DNA from 3 places in the Pseudomonas sp. M20 genome. Region 1 is predicted to be linked to each of the others. Evidence: predicted binding sites of a transcription regulator. Region 1 holds the regulator's gene; each other region holds the start of a gene.
The links. Region 1 encodes FliA, which starts transcription of late flagellar genes. Its sites were predicted from a motif close to CTAAAGTTTNNNNNNNNNNNGCCGNTAA; they were not measured.
Positions count from the first base shown of each region.

Region 1 (4,776 bases):
CAAGCCAGCGATCCGGCGCTGCGCATGCAGCTGGAAAGTCTGGCCGGGCGTGGCATTCGTTCAAAAAATTATCTGGTCTTGGCAACCACCAGCCAGAAACAGGTTCTAACCGCCGCTTATCACAGTTACAAGCGTTGCGGGCTAGCCGGCTGCATCCTGACTAAACTGGATGAAACGGCCAGCCTTGGCGAAGTGTTGAGCCTGGCGATCAGTCATGAATTGCCGGTCGCGTACCTGACCGATGGCCCACGGATTCCGGATGATTTGCATCTGCCGCGCCGTCATCAACTGGTCAGCCGCGCCGTCAGCGTGCAAATGCAGGAAGAACCCAGCGAAGAAGCCATGGCTGACATGTTCGCTGATATCTATCACAGCCCGACCAAGCAGGTAGGCTGAGGTATTCATGAACAGTTTTTGTACCTACATCGATGGTCTGCCATGCATTGTTCCGGTTGTGAACGCGCAGCCAGTAATGTGGCCTCCGTCTATGCAAGACAAGGTAAAGAAATAACATGGGCAGCATGCATCCCGTACAGGTGATCGCGGTGACCGGCGGCAAAGGTGGCGTCGGCAAGACTAACGTGTCAGTGAACTTGTCTCTGGCGCTGGCAGAGCTTGGCCGTCGGGTCATGCTGCTGGACGCCGATCTGGGACTGGCGAACGTCGACGTTTTGTTGGGTCTGACCCCTAAACGCACACTGGCCGACGTGATCGAAGGCCGTTGCGAATTGCGCGACGTGCTGTTGCAAGGCCCCGGTGGCATCCGCATCGTCCCGGCCGCGTCCGGCACGCAGAGCATGGTCCACCTGAGCCCGGCGCAACATGCCGGCCTGATTCAGGCGTTCAGCGACATCGGCGACAATCTCGACGTACTGGTGATCGACACCGCTGCGGGTATTGGTGACTCGGTAGTCAGTTTCGTACGCGCCGCGCAAGAAGTGTTGCTGGTGGTCTGCGACGAGCCAACCTCGATCACTGACGCCTACGCACTGATCAAACTGCTTAACCGCGATTACGGCATGAACCGCTTCCGCGTGCTGGCCAATATGGCGCAGAGCCCGCAGGAAGGGCGCAACCTGTTCGCCAAGTTGACCAAGGTCACGGATCGGTTCCTTGACGTGGCCCTACAATACGTCGGCGCCGTGCCTTACGACGAAAGCGTGCGTAAAGCGGTGCAGAAGCAGCGTGCCGTTTACGAAGCCTTCCCGCGCTCCAAGTGCGCGCTGGCATTCAAGGCCATTGCACAGAAGGTCGACACCTGGCCGCTGCCCGCCAACCCGCGTGGCCATCTCGAGTTTTTCGTCGAGCGCCTCGTGCAGCAAACGGCAGGGCCCGTGCTATGACAGCAAGCGGTATGAACTACTACAAGAAGTCGGCACGCGACGCTCAGTACGAGCTGATCGAGCGTTACGCGCCGCTGGTCAAACGCATTGCCTACCACTTGCTGGCACGGTTGCCGGCGAGTGTGCAGGTCGAAGACCTGATCCAGGCCGGGATGATCGGCCTGCTCGAAGTCTCGACCAAATATGACGCCAGCAAAGGCGCCAGTTTCGAAACGTACGCGGGCATTCGAATCCGCGGCGCGATGCTCGACGAAGTGCGCAAAGGGGACTGGGCACCACGCTCGGTTCACCGCAATACCCGTATGGTCAGCGACGCAATTCGCTCAATTGAAGCTAAAACCGGCCGTGACGCTAAAGATCACGAGGTTGCAGCCGAACTCCAATTGAGTCTCGACGATTACTACGGGATTTTGAATGACACCTTGGGCAGTCGCCTGTTCAGTTTCGACGATCTGTTGCAGGACGGCGAACACGAAGGGCTGCACGAGGATGGCGCGAGTGCTCATCTTGAGCCGTCACGCGATCTGGAAGATGAACGTTTCCAGGCAGCGTTGGCGGACGCGATTGCCAATTTGCCGGAGCGTGAGCGACTGGTGTTGGCGCTGTACTACGACGAAGAGCTGAACCTCAAGGAGATCGGTGAAGTCCTTGGCGTCAGTGAATCGCGGGTCAGCCAGTTACACAGCCAGTGCGCGGCCCGTTTGCGGGGGCGTTTGGGGGAGTGGCGAGCGCGCTGAAGGCAGTGTGGGGACACTGCGAACGAGGCTGGTGCGGTGATGAACGGCACCGGTCTTGCTCTGTTGTGCTCCAGACAGTCTTCAAGTGCTGCGCCGATTGATTGAAGTGGCGCGTCCAGGTGCTGGGCGCGTTTAAGACTGCTTGGAGGTCGAATTGAACAAAGACATGAAAATCCTCATCGTTGATGACTTCTCAACGATGCGGCGGATCATCAAGAACCTGCTGCGTGATCTTGGGTTCACCAACACCGTCGAGGCTGACGATGGCGTGACTGCCATTCCAGTGCTCAACAGCGGCAGCATCGACTTTCTGGTAACGGACTGGAACATGCCGGGCATGACCGGTATCGACCTGCTGCGCCACGTGCGTGCCGATGAAAAACTCAAGCACCTGCCAGTGCTGATGGTGACTGCAGAAGCCAAGCGCGAGCAGATCATCGAAGCCGCTCAGGCCGGTGTAAACGGCTACGTAGTCAAACCTTTCACGGCTCAGGCGTTGAAAGACAAAATCGAGAAGATTTTCGAACGCATCGGCTGATGAACGCGCGGGGGAGCTATGGAGCATAACGAATCTTCACAGGGCGATTTCGAGTCGACCCTGAAAAAACACGCGGTCGAACTGGTCGAAAGCCTTGAAAAAGGCAGGTTCGGCGACGCTGTGCAACTGATCCATGAGCTCAATCAGACCCGTGACCGTGGCCTGTACCAGGAAGTCGGCAAGCTCACACGTGAATTGCACAGTGCGATCGTCAACTTCCAGATCGACCCGAACATGCCGCAGGCCGAGGAAGTGTCGCAAATCACCGACGCCACCGAACGCCTGGGTTATGTGGTCAAGCTGACGGAAGCCGCGGCCAACCGCACCATGGATCTGGTGGAGAGCGCCACGCCGGTGGTCAATGGTCTGGCTGACGAAGCGCAGACCTTGAGCGCCGATTGGGGTCGCTTCATGCGTCGCGAGGTCGGGGCTGAAGAGTTCCGTGAACTGGCGCGCCGGGTCGACGGTTTTCTGTCACGCAGCAGCACGGACAACCGTGCGGTGTCGAGCAATCTCAACGACATCCTGCTGGCCCAGGATTACCAGGACCTGACCGGTCAGGTGATCAAGCGTGTGACCCAACTGGTCACCGAAGTCGAAAGCAATTTGCTCAAACTCGTGCTCATGGCCAGTCAGGTGGACCGCTTTGCGGGCATCGAACATGACCGCGCCGCGATGCTTGCAGAAAAAGATCCACAAAAACATCTCTCGCAGGGTGAAGGTCCGCAGATTCATGCCGATAAACGAGAAGACGTTGTGTCCGGTCAGGACGATGTGGACGATTTGTTATCCAGCCTCGGGTTCTAGAGTTTTGGAATTTTAGGTTTTTTGGGTTTTTAGACCTGTAGGAGCACCCCATTAATGAGCTTCGGCGCCGATGAAGAGATCCTTCAGGATTTCCTGGTTGAGGCCGGCGAGATTCTTGAGCAACTGTCCGAACAACTGGTCGAGCTGGAAAGCCGCCCGGATGACGCAGATCTGCTCAACGCAATTTTTCGCGGTTTCCACACTGTAAAAGGGGGCGCCGGCTTCCTTCAGCTCAATGAGCTGGTGGAGTGCTGTCACATCGCCGAAAACGTGTTCGACATCCTGCGTAAGGGTGAGCGTCGCGTTGATGCAGAACTGATGGACGTTGTCCTCGAAGCACTGGACGCGGTGAACAGCATGTTCACTGAAGTTCGTGAGCGTGCTCCGATCACCGCCGCCACGCCGGAGCTGCTGGCCGCCCTGGCGCGTCTGGCCGAACCGCAATCGGCGGACGCAGCCCCGGCTTCGCCAGTGGCCGAGATGATCGAAGAACTGGTCGTCGAAGGCGACTCGTCGGGCGACATCACCGATAACGAATTTGAACAGCTGCTGGATTCGCTGAACGCCGTCAAGGCTGAAGCCGAAGCCCCGGCCGCTGCTGCCCCTGCGCAAACGGCCGCTGAAGCCGCGAGCGATGAAATCACCGATGCCGAGTTCGAGTCGTTGCTCGATCAACTGCACGGCAAGGGCCAGTTTGCGGTGGACGCGGTTGCGCCAGCGGCGGCAGCCCCTGCTGCTCCGGTCAAGGGCGACAGCTCTGACATCACCGACGACGAATTCGAAGCCTTGCTCGATCAGTTGCATGGCAAGGGCAACTTTGCCGTGGATGCGCTGGAGTCGGCGATTGCTTCGGCACCTGCGCCTGCTGCTCCAGCGGCCGCCGCTGCCGGCAGCGATCTGATCAGCGATCACGAGTTCGAATCGCTGCTCGACGAACTGCACGGCAAAGGCAAGTTCTCCGAAGTCGGCACCGCCGCTGCTGGCAGTGCTTCGACCGTCGCCACACCGGCTGCCAAGGCCCCGGCCGCTGTGGCAGCGCCCAAGCCTGCCGCCAAGCCTGAGCCAAAAGCCGAGGCGCCAAAACCGGCTGCCGCTGCTGCACCGGCTCCGGCCCGTGCGCCGGCGACACCGCCACCGGAAAAACCGGCGAGCGAAGCCGAAACCACCGTGCGTGTCGACACCGCCCGTCTCGACGAAATCATGAACATGGTCGGCGAACTGGTGCTGGTGCGTAACCGTCTGGTGCGTCTGGGCCTGAACAGCGGCGATGAAGCCATGCAAAAGGCCGTGTCGAACCTCGACGTGGTCACGGCTGACTTGCAGACCGCCGTCATGAAAACGCGGATGCAGC
Region 1 covers NZ_CP173611.1:3,902,946-3,907,721, reverse strand. Annotated here, with positions in the region: gene flhF (flagellar biosynthesis protein FlhF) at 1-396, shown strand, start outside; gene fleN (flagellar synthesis regulator FleN) at 513-1,343, shown strand; gene fliA (RNA polymerase sigma factor FliA) at 1,340-2,080, shown strand; gene ACI514_RS17295 (chemotaxis response regulator CheY) at 2,247-2,618, shown strand; gene ACI514_RS17290 (protein phosphatase CheZ) at 2,637-3,425, shown strand; gene ACI514_RS17285 (chemotaxis protein CheA) at 3,480-4,776, shown strand, end outside.

Region 2 (4,776 bases), 1.3 Mb from region 1:
AGATTGATCCCTACATCATTCTTAACGAAGAACAGTTTATTTTCTCGGCACGATTCAATGACGTGGTGAAAGAACCGAATGCAGCGCGTGTATCAGAAAAGCGTTATATCAAAAAGGGCAAGGACCTCTACCAGGCCATGGTAATTACTTCCGAGTACATCTATGCCACTGTCAGGGATTTCGATAGTTACGATATGTTCAGAACGATCGCGACTGGGGACAAGTATCACGAAGGCTCGCAGGTGTGGACTGTCCAGGAGAAACGAGTGTTTTATTTAACGACAATCGGCAAAATCGATTTTTATGGGCGGGAAATTCTGCTGTTTTGAACACATTGCTCAAGCCAGAGCCGACGCGCTTTTGCAGTGCGTCGGCATAGGACAACCATATGTTTAACTTAAGCGAAACCCACCCATCTGCCGCGCCAGATCATCCGCCAACCTCTGCAACATCTGACAATCCTCACGACAAGCCCTGACCTCCCCCGCCGTCGCCCGCGCCAGATCGGAAATCCCCTGCACATTGCGATTGATCTCTTCCGTCACCGCCGACTGCTCTTCCGTCGCCGTAGCCACTTGATGGTTCATGTCACTGATGCGCTCGACCTGACCGGTAATCGCCGTCAACGAAGCCCCAGTGCGCTGGCTCGACTCAACCCCGGTGCCGGTTGCCGCCTGGCCGGTGCGCATCGACGACACGGCGTTTTCCGCGCCTTGCTTGAGGCTGCCGATCATCTGCTGGATTTCATCGGTGGATGCCTGAGTGCGGCGCGCCAAGGTGCGTACTTCATCGGCAACAACTGCAAAGCCGCGCCCCATGTCCCCGGCGCGCGCCGCTTCGATGGCGGCATTAAGTGCCAGCAGGTTGGTCTGCTCGGACACGCCACGAATCACTGCTAATACAGAGTCGATCGAGGCCACTTGATGTGCCAGCTCACCGACCGCACCCGCCGCTACGCCAATCTCATCCGACATGCTTTCAATATGCTTGATCGAGCCGCCAACCACTTCCCGCGCCTGCATCGCTTCATCCCGCGCGGTTTGCGAAGCGAGTGCCGCGTTACCAGCGTTCTGCGCAATCTCCTGCACGGTCAGGCCCATCTCGTGAACCGCAGTTGCGACCATGTCGGTCATTTCCTGCTGGCGGCCGGAACGCTCAGCGGTGTTCTCCACCACTTTCGCCACTTGCCCCACAGCCGTGCGCAGACGTTCGCTGGTGGTCAGCACTTCGCCGATCATGCCGCGCTGGCTATCGAGGAAACGGTTGAAGCCGCGGGCGAGGTCGCCCAGCTCATCGGCGCGGCTGGAATCTAACCGGCGGGTCAAATCTCCACCGCCGCTACCGATTGCTACGAGCGCGGCTGTTACCTGACGAATCGGCCGCACCAGCCCTTGCGCCAGCCACACCACCAACGCGAGACACACCAGCGCTACCGCCAGACCGATGCCGCCACTCATCCACATCGCCTTGCGGGCCTCGGCATAGATCTGCAACTGCGGCACTTCGGCCACCAAGGTCCAGCCCAGATCACGCAGAGGAAGGCTGAAGGCGAGGAAGTCTTCGCCATCTCTTTGGAAGCTGCTGCTGATCGCCTTTTTCTGGCCCATGACGGACTGCGCCGCATTGGCGCCAATCTGCTCGCTCAAGGTGCGTTTGCCGCTGAACTGCGCTTCGGGATGCACTTGGATCAAACCGTCGGAGCGCACGAGATAGACCTTGCCGCGCTGACCAAAGCTGAAGTTGTGAATCAGCTCCGACAGCTCTTTCATGCTCAAACCAAGCCCGGCTACGCCGACCACTTTACCGGCCTGCTCGACTTTCAGATCGATGAACAGCGCCAATTCTCCGGTGGCGCCGTCGTTGTCGATATTGAGGGTGCGCGGCTGATTGCTGTCGAGGAAGGAATAGAACCACGCGTCGGCCGGTTTGGAACGACTGAGGGTGCGATCCAGGCCTTTTTCGGTGATGTAATGATTGGATTCGGTGCCGATGATCAAAGCGGTAAAGGCTTTATGTTCGGCGCGGATGCCTTCCAGATACTGCGCGAAGCCCGCCGTTTTGCTGCTGTCTTCGCCTGAGGCGAGCCAGTCGCGGACCATCGTATTGCTGGCGATATCTTTGGCCGCCGTCAGCGGTTGCACAAGGATGCGTTCGATATCGTTGCGCGTCGCTTCGATGCTCGATGGCAGCGCTTGCTCGACCAGATAGCTCTGGGCGAGGCGGTTGACCACCAGGGTATAAATGCCAACCACGATCAGGATACTGACCAGCAGGGCGGTGCCCATGCTGAGAATCAGTTGCCATTGAATACTGCGTCGCCACAACTGCATGGAGCACCCCCAAAGAATAAGTGGCCGAAACAATGCAACAGCCGTGCCGATTGTATACAACCCGATCGACAATCTATTCTTTGGTTGTGCGCAACCCGATCAACCCTGATTGATGGTCTTGGCGATAGTGTCGACCGTGGCGCTGACTTGCTCTTGGTAACGGTCGAGTTCTTCTTTGTGCTGCTTCTTCATTTCAATCTGCTGCGAGCACAGATTCATCGCCGCGAGCACCAGCAAGCGGTCACCGATCAATGTCGGGTATTTGCGCTTGGTGTCATCCAGCGCTGCCTTGAGCATCATGGCCGCGTCCAGCAGGGTCTGTTCTTCCCCGGCCGGTGCCTTGATCGAATAGTCCTCCCCGAGAATGGAGACGACTTTTACCCCTGCTGTGTGGTGGTTCATGCGCTGACAGGACCTGCGTTGACGCGATCAACCAGGGCTTGAATGCGGGCTGCGGTGGCGCCGTGCTTTTCTTCCTGCTCCATCAGGTTCAGTTGCAGGCTTTCGTTTTCATCCTTGGCCTGGGCCAGTTCCGTGGACAAGGTCTGGTTGGTCTGCGCAAGGCTCTGGTTCTGTTGCACCAGGTCGCTGACGAGCTGTTCCAATTGGCTGAGGGATGCTTCCAACATTTTGATCTTCCAAGCGTTTTTCAAAGGGCGCGTACGATAAAGAAAAGTCACCACGGATGCCAGGGTTAAACCGGCGCAAGGCCTTGATTTTCCTGGTGGCGGATCGTTCCTGCGAGTTTTAAAGACTGTGATCTGCCGATCTGGTTCCTGCACTTCGTCGCCCCAGCCCTTCTGCGACAAATACGCACAGTGCCTCAAGACTTTAGTCGTATGACCGATAAGTCATCCATATCGCAGTCTCAGCCCGCATGGAAGCGGCCCTCTCTTGGTATCCGCCCATGTCCCTCCGCAATATGAATATCGCCCCACGGGCGTTTACCGGCTTCGCCCTGATCGGCGGCCTGATGCTGATTCTCGGTGTGTTCGCGCTGAATCAGATGAGCAAAATCCGCGCAGCAGGCGAAGACATCGCCACCGCCAGCGTGCCTTCGATCAAGGCCCTCGACGAATTCACCCAACTGACCCTGCGCCTGCGCGTTTTGTCGTATCGGTTGCTGATCAATCGTGAACCGGACGTTCAACAAAAGACTGTCGAGCTGTTCGCGCTGCGCAACAAGCAGATCGCCGACGCCCAGCGCGCCTACGAACCGTTGATCGACGGCCCGCAAGAACGTGCGGCTTACGATCAATACGTGCAGTTGCTCGCGCAGTACCGCCAGCTTGAAGACCGGATGAAAACCCTGTCGCGCAACAATCAGATCGATGAACTGCGGCAGATGCTCAACTCGGACTTGCTGAGCAACTCGGAAGCGGTGAACACCGCCCTGGCGCGGCTGTTGGAGATCAACACCCAGCAAATCGCCGACACGGATAAAGGCGCAAGCGAGCAGTTTTCGATGTCTTTCAACCTTGTGGTCACGTTGTTGGTGATCGCCACTGGCCTGACGTTCCTCTTCGCCTGGCTGCTGACCGTCAGCATTACCAAGCCGATCTCCAAAGCATTGGAAGCTGCGGAAACCATCGCCGAAGGCAACCTGACCCAGCCGATCCACGTTGACGGTGAAGACGAGGCAGGCCGTCTGCTCGCGGCCATGGCGAAGATGCAATCGAAGCTGCGTGACACCCTGCAGCGTATTTCCGGCTCGGCGACTCAGTTGGCTTCGGCGGCTGAAGAACTGAACAGCGTCACCGACGAAAGCGCCCGTGGCCTGACTCAGCAGAACAACGAAATCGAACAGGCGGCCACCGCCGTCAATGAGATGACCAGCGCTGTGGAAGAAGTCGCACGCAACGCGGTGAGTACTTCGGAAGCCTCGAAAAACGCCACCACCTCCGCCGGCGACGGTCGGGACCTGGTGCAAGAAACCGTGAGCGCCATCGAACGCATGAGCGCCGATGTGCAGAGCACTGCGTCGTTGATCGGTGATCTGGCCAATGAATCCCGTGACATCGGCAAGGTGCTGGATGTGATTCGTGGCCTGGCTGATCAAACCAACCTGCTGGCGCTGAACGCGGCAATTGAAGCAGCGCGTGCCGGTGAGGCCGGTCGTGGTTTTGCGGTAGTGGCCGATGAAGTACGTGCCCTCGCGCACCGCACACAGCAGTCGACCAGCGAAATCGAGCGGATGATCGGCAGCATTCAGAGCGGTACCGAACACGCCGTGGATTCGATGCGCAACAGCACCGAGCGCGCCGAGTCGACCCTGAACATCGCCCGTGGTGCCGGCATGTCGCTGGACACCATCAACACCGCCATCGTCGAGATCAACGAGCGCAATCTGGTGATCGCCAGCGCCGCCGAAGAACAGGCGCAAGTGGCGCGGGAAGTGGATCGCAACCTGGTGAACATCCGCGACCTGTCAGTGCAATCGGCGACT
Region 2 covers NZ_CP173611.1:5,213,929-5,218,704, forward strand. Annotated here, with positions in the region: gene ACI514_RS23050 (hypothetical protein) at 1-329, shown strand, start outside; gene ACI514_RS23055 (methyl-accepting chemotaxis protein) at 393-1,238, opposite strand; partial or broken gene ACI514_RS23060 (cache domain-containing protein) at 1,260-2,330, opposite strand; gene ACI514_RS23065 (cell division protein ZapA) at 2,430-2,732, opposite strand; gene ACI514_RS23070 (hypothetical protein) at 2,729-2,959, opposite strand; gene ACI514_RS23075 (methyl-accepting chemotaxis protein) at 3,238-4,776, shown strand, end outside.
Region 2: a site for FliA is predicted at 3,153-3,180, ahead of ACI514_RS23075 (methyl-accepting chemotaxis protein). Genes of this name have one in related genera too.

Region 3 (4,776 bases), 1.7 Mb from region 1:
ATGCGGGACGGGTGCTGGAACTGCCCGCCGCGCTAACGCCACCGATCTACATTCGCAACGGCTACAACCTGTCGAAATGGGTCGGCGAACGCATCCTCGAACGGGCGCGGGAGCGTGGTGTGCGGGTCAATCTGTATCGCCCCGGCAACATCAGTTTCAACAGCTTGAGCGGCGTTTGTCAGCCGCACAAAAACCGCTTGATGCTGATGCTCAAAGGCTCGATCCAGCTCGGCCAGGTGCCGGCCTTCGCGCTTAATTTTGACCTGATGCCGGTGGACTTTCTCGCCCGTTTCATCGCCTTCCACGCCAGCCGTTATTCGCCCGACCGCGCGGTGTTCAACCTGCACAACCCCGAGCCTTTGAGCTGGGACGCCTACGTTGTTTCGTTCCGCGAAACCGGCAGCGAGTTCGCATTGGTCAGCGTCGCCGACTGGCAGCAGCAACTGGGCCGGGTAGACGCCGCCAACGCGCTGTTCGGCGTGCTCGGTTTCTACCTCAACGGCTTTGAAGAAGACATCGGCGACATTTCCCTGATCGGCCACGCCAACGCCGAGGCCGGCGTGCAGCAGATGGGCGCGCAATACCCACAGAAGTCCCCAGCGCTGCTGCGTCGCGGCTGCGATTACCTGAAAGAAATCAACTTCATCTGAAGCCACAAAAAAGGAGCAACACCATGAGCACTCTGCAACCCGACACTCTGATCAAAAATCCGCACGGCTGCCACGTTGTCTCTTCGGTAGAAGTGCCGGCGGACGCGGCGCAAGTCTGGGCGGTGGTCGGCCACTTCGGCGGTTTCGACCGTTTCATTCCGGCGCTGTCGCACATAGAAACTATCGGCGAGGGCGTGTCCTCGCTGCGCAAGAAATGCTTCAAGGATGGCAACGTGGTGGTTGAGCAACTGAACTCCCGCGATGAACACGCACGAAGCATGACCTGGACGACGATTTACAACACCTTGGGCGTGGCGAATCTGTGGGCGGCGATGAATGTGCAATCGCTGGGCGCAGGCAAATCCCGGGCGACGTGGACGATCATTGCCGAGCCTGCTTCGGGGGGTGAAGAGGCGCTGCCGGGGTTCAAGGAGTTTGTGCAGGGGTTTGCGGATGATGCGATGGGGAATGTGCTGAAGCTGTTTGTTTAAGGCCTGAGTTCGGCGGTGAGTTCTAGACCGCTATCGCGAGCAGGCTCACTCCTACAGTTGATCGGGTTCCTTCAGATGGAACCCGATTTAATTTGTAGGAGTGAGCCTGCTCGCGAAGAACGATAACGCGGTCTTCAATCTGAAAATCAGATTTTGAAACTGTCGACCAGTTGCTTCAGGCGATTAGCCTGCTGCGACAACGCATCACAATCCTTCAACGTCTCGTTGAGGTTGGCCACGCTCTGCTGGTTCAGCAGGTTGATCTGGTTAACGTCGACGTTGAGGGTTTCCACCACGGCGGTCTGCTCTTCGGTCGCCGCGGCCACCGACTGGTTCATCCCGTCGATTTCACCAATGCGCTGAGTCACGCTGACCAGACGCAAACCTGCCTGATTGGCCACTTCCACGCTTTGCTCGCTGGAGGCCTGACTAGCGTTCATGGTGGTCACCGCTTCGCGCGAACCGATCTGCAGCGAAGTGATCATCTTGTGGATCTCTTCCGCCGATTCCTGAGTGCGATGGGCGAGGTTACGCACCTCATCCGCCACCACCGCAAAACCACGTCCGGCTTCACCGGCACGCGCCGCTTCGATCGCAGCGTTGAGTGCCAACAGGTTGGTCTGCTGCGAAATCCCTTTGATCACATCGAGGATATGGCCGATGTTGTCGGTGCTGGCGTTCAGGGTTTCGATCTGCGTGCACGACAGGCTGATCTTCTGCGACAGCTCGGTCATCGCCTGGATCGTCTGCTCGACCACCTGACGACCGTCATCGGCCTGCTCGCTGGCGCCGCTGGCGTGTTGCGAAGCATCGGCAGCGTTGCGGGCGATTTCCTGAGTAGCAGCGCCCAGTTCGTTGATCGCCGCAGCGACGCTGTTGGTGCGTGCACTTTGCTCGTCGGAGCCGATGATCGAGGCGTTGGACGACGCCATCACCCGTTGCGACAAATCGTGCACATGACGGGTTGCCGAGGACACTTCGGAAATCGACGCGTGAATCCGTTCAACGAACTGGTTGAACGCACTGCCCAACTCACCGAATTCGTCCTTGCTCTCAACCACCAGACGACGGGTCAGGTCGCCTTCGCCCTGAGCAATGTCCTGCATCGCGCGGCCCATGGTGGTCAGCGGACGCATCAGAACGTTGATCAACAGGCTCAGCAGCAAGGCAATCGCGGCCACGGCGACAAACATCGCGATCAACGCCGAAGTGCGGAATTGGCTCAGTGCGGCGTAGGCCTTGTCGCGATCGATCGACAGACCGATGTACCACTGCGCATTCGGCAGGTCGCTGACCGGAGTGAACGACAGAATACGTTCCTGACCGTTAAGCACGACGTTCTGGTTGCCCTTTTCGATGCGCACGCTGGTGTTCGGGTAAATGTCTTTCAGGTTTTTCATGACCTGGTCTTTGTCCGGGCTGACGATCACCTGACCGTCGGCGCTGACCAGAAACGCATGGCCCAGGCCACCGAAGTCCACCGAGTTGATGATCTTCACCAGGGTTTCCAGGCTCAGGTCACCACCGACCACACCGAGCAGTTCGCCGTTCTTTTTCACCGGCATGGCAATGGTCACCACCAGCCCGCCGACAGCAGCCATGTACGGCGGCGTCAGCATGGTTTTGTCAGCTACCACGGCTTGCTTGTACCAAGGGCGCTGACGCGGGTCATAGCCGTCAGGCATCTTCGCGTCAGGACGCTGGGTGAACACACCGTTGGCCTGACCGACGTAGGTGAACTGGAAATTCGAGGTGAAGGCCGGTTGATCGACCAGACCCGGGAAATCCGCGTCCTTACCCTGATGCGCAACATTCTGCGCGAGGTTTTCCAGCACCAGAATCCGCCCGCTCATCCAGTTCTGCACGCTGCTGGCGGTCAGATCACCGGCCTGCTGTACGGAGGACTGGAGGTTCTGGCGAATGGTGTTTCGCTGCAGGTAGTCGTTGTAGAGGGTGAACAGCGCGAACGCCAGGACCACGACGCCCGAGGCGGCCAACAGGATTTTATGGCTGAACTTGAGATTCATTTCATGGGACTTCTTATGCGAAAAGTGGGGATGCGTTCCGGATGCAACATTCCATGTACAGCGCAGGCAGCGTTCTTCTGGCCGCTCTACTTTGGTGCACGCATGTCTCACCAGTCTGTCGGCACGTGTCGGAGAAATCTTAGGGTTGAGCGGGAAATGGATGGTATTTCTGCCGGATTCCCGCCGAACGGCGTGCCAGAGCTTTCAACCAGGTGTTTTCCAGGAGCAATGTTCGAGCGACGGTTGCAAATTCCGTAACCCTTCATGACAATGCGACTAATTATCATTTGTGACGTCCGCGTTCATGTCCTCACCTGAGTTTGCAGTACAGGCGCTTTACAGTAGTCATCACGGCTGGCTTAACGCTTGGCTGCGCGCACGGCTGGGCAATGCGGCGGATGCGGCAGATCTCGCGCAGGACACTTTCCTGCGTCTGCTGCAACGCACCGAACGCCTCGAACTCAAGGCGCCGCGCGCTTTCCTGCGGACCATCGCTCGCGGGCTGGTGATCGACCATTGGCGTCGCGAAGAAATCGAACGGGCCTATCTGGAAACCATTGCTCATTTGCCCGAAGCCGAGACGCCTAGTGCCGAAGCCCGGGCGCTGGTGATCGAACTGCTAGAAAACATCGCGCGCATGCTTGAAGGACTTAAGCCGAAAGTGCGTCAGGCCTTTCTGCTGGCGCAGTGCGAAGGTTTGACCCACAAGCAGATTGCCGAGCAGATGGGCCTGTCGTTGCGCTCAGTTGAGCGTTACGTCGCCGATGCGCTGTATCACTGCTACGTGCTGCGGTACGAAAGCTGATGCCTGTAGATCACACCGCACTCGGTCGCCGTGCCGAGCCACAGCAACACGTGGTCAAACAAGCCATCCATTGGCTGTTGCGCTTGCGCAATAACCATGGCAATTCGCGGTTGAATCGCCAGTGTGAGCAATGGCGTGCCGAACACCACGAGCATGAACTGGCCTGGCAACGCGTGCAGTCGCTGCAAGCCGAATTGAGCAACAATCTGCGTGCAGTACCCGGTGCGCAGGTGGCGTTCAATACTTTGGAAAACAGTGCCCAAGGCCTTGGCCGTCGGCAGGCTTTGAAGCTGTTGTCTGGCGCATTGCTGATGGGTTCCGCCGCCTGGCTGGCCAAGGACACTGCCGCGTGGCAGCAATGGAGCGCCGATTACGCTACGGCGACGGGCGAGCGGCGCGCCTTCCAGTTGCCGGAAGGTACCCGGATCGAGTTGAACACGGCCAGCGCGGTGGATCTGGATTACACGGCGCAACAGCGCCTGATCAAACTGACTCGCGGCGAGATCATTGTCACGTGTGGTGGCTCCGACGAGGGCGCGCCGACTGATCGGCCACTGCGGGTACAAAATCGTCACGGGACTTATGAGCCCGTCGATGCCCGATTCATCCTGCGTCAGGACAATGACTGCACGCGGCTCAGCGTCACCCATGGCCAGGTTGCCATCCACTCCGGCGGCACCTCGGTAGAAGCACTCGCCGGGCAGAGTTATCTGATCGACCATCACCAGGTCCGCCCGGCCCCGACGCTGGACATGGACGCTGGCGCCTGGATCGATGGCTTGATCGTCACACGCAATATGCGT
Region 3 covers NZ_CP173611.1:5,580,452-5,585,227, forward strand. Annotated here, with positions in the region: gene ACI514_RS24650 (non-ribosomal peptide synthetase) at 1-650, shown strand, start outside; gene ACI514_RS24655 (SRPBCC family protein) at 674-1,141, shown strand; gene ACI514_RS24660 (methyl-accepting chemotaxis protein) at 1,288-3,168, opposite strand; gene ACI514_RS24665 (sigma-70 family RNA polymerase sigma factor) at 3,473-3,973, shown strand; gene ACI514_RS24670 (FecR domain-containing protein) at 3,973-4,776, shown strand, end outside.
Region 3: a site for FliA is predicted at 3,284-3,311, ahead of ACI514_RS24660 (methyl-accepting chemotaxis protein). Genes of this name have one in related genera too.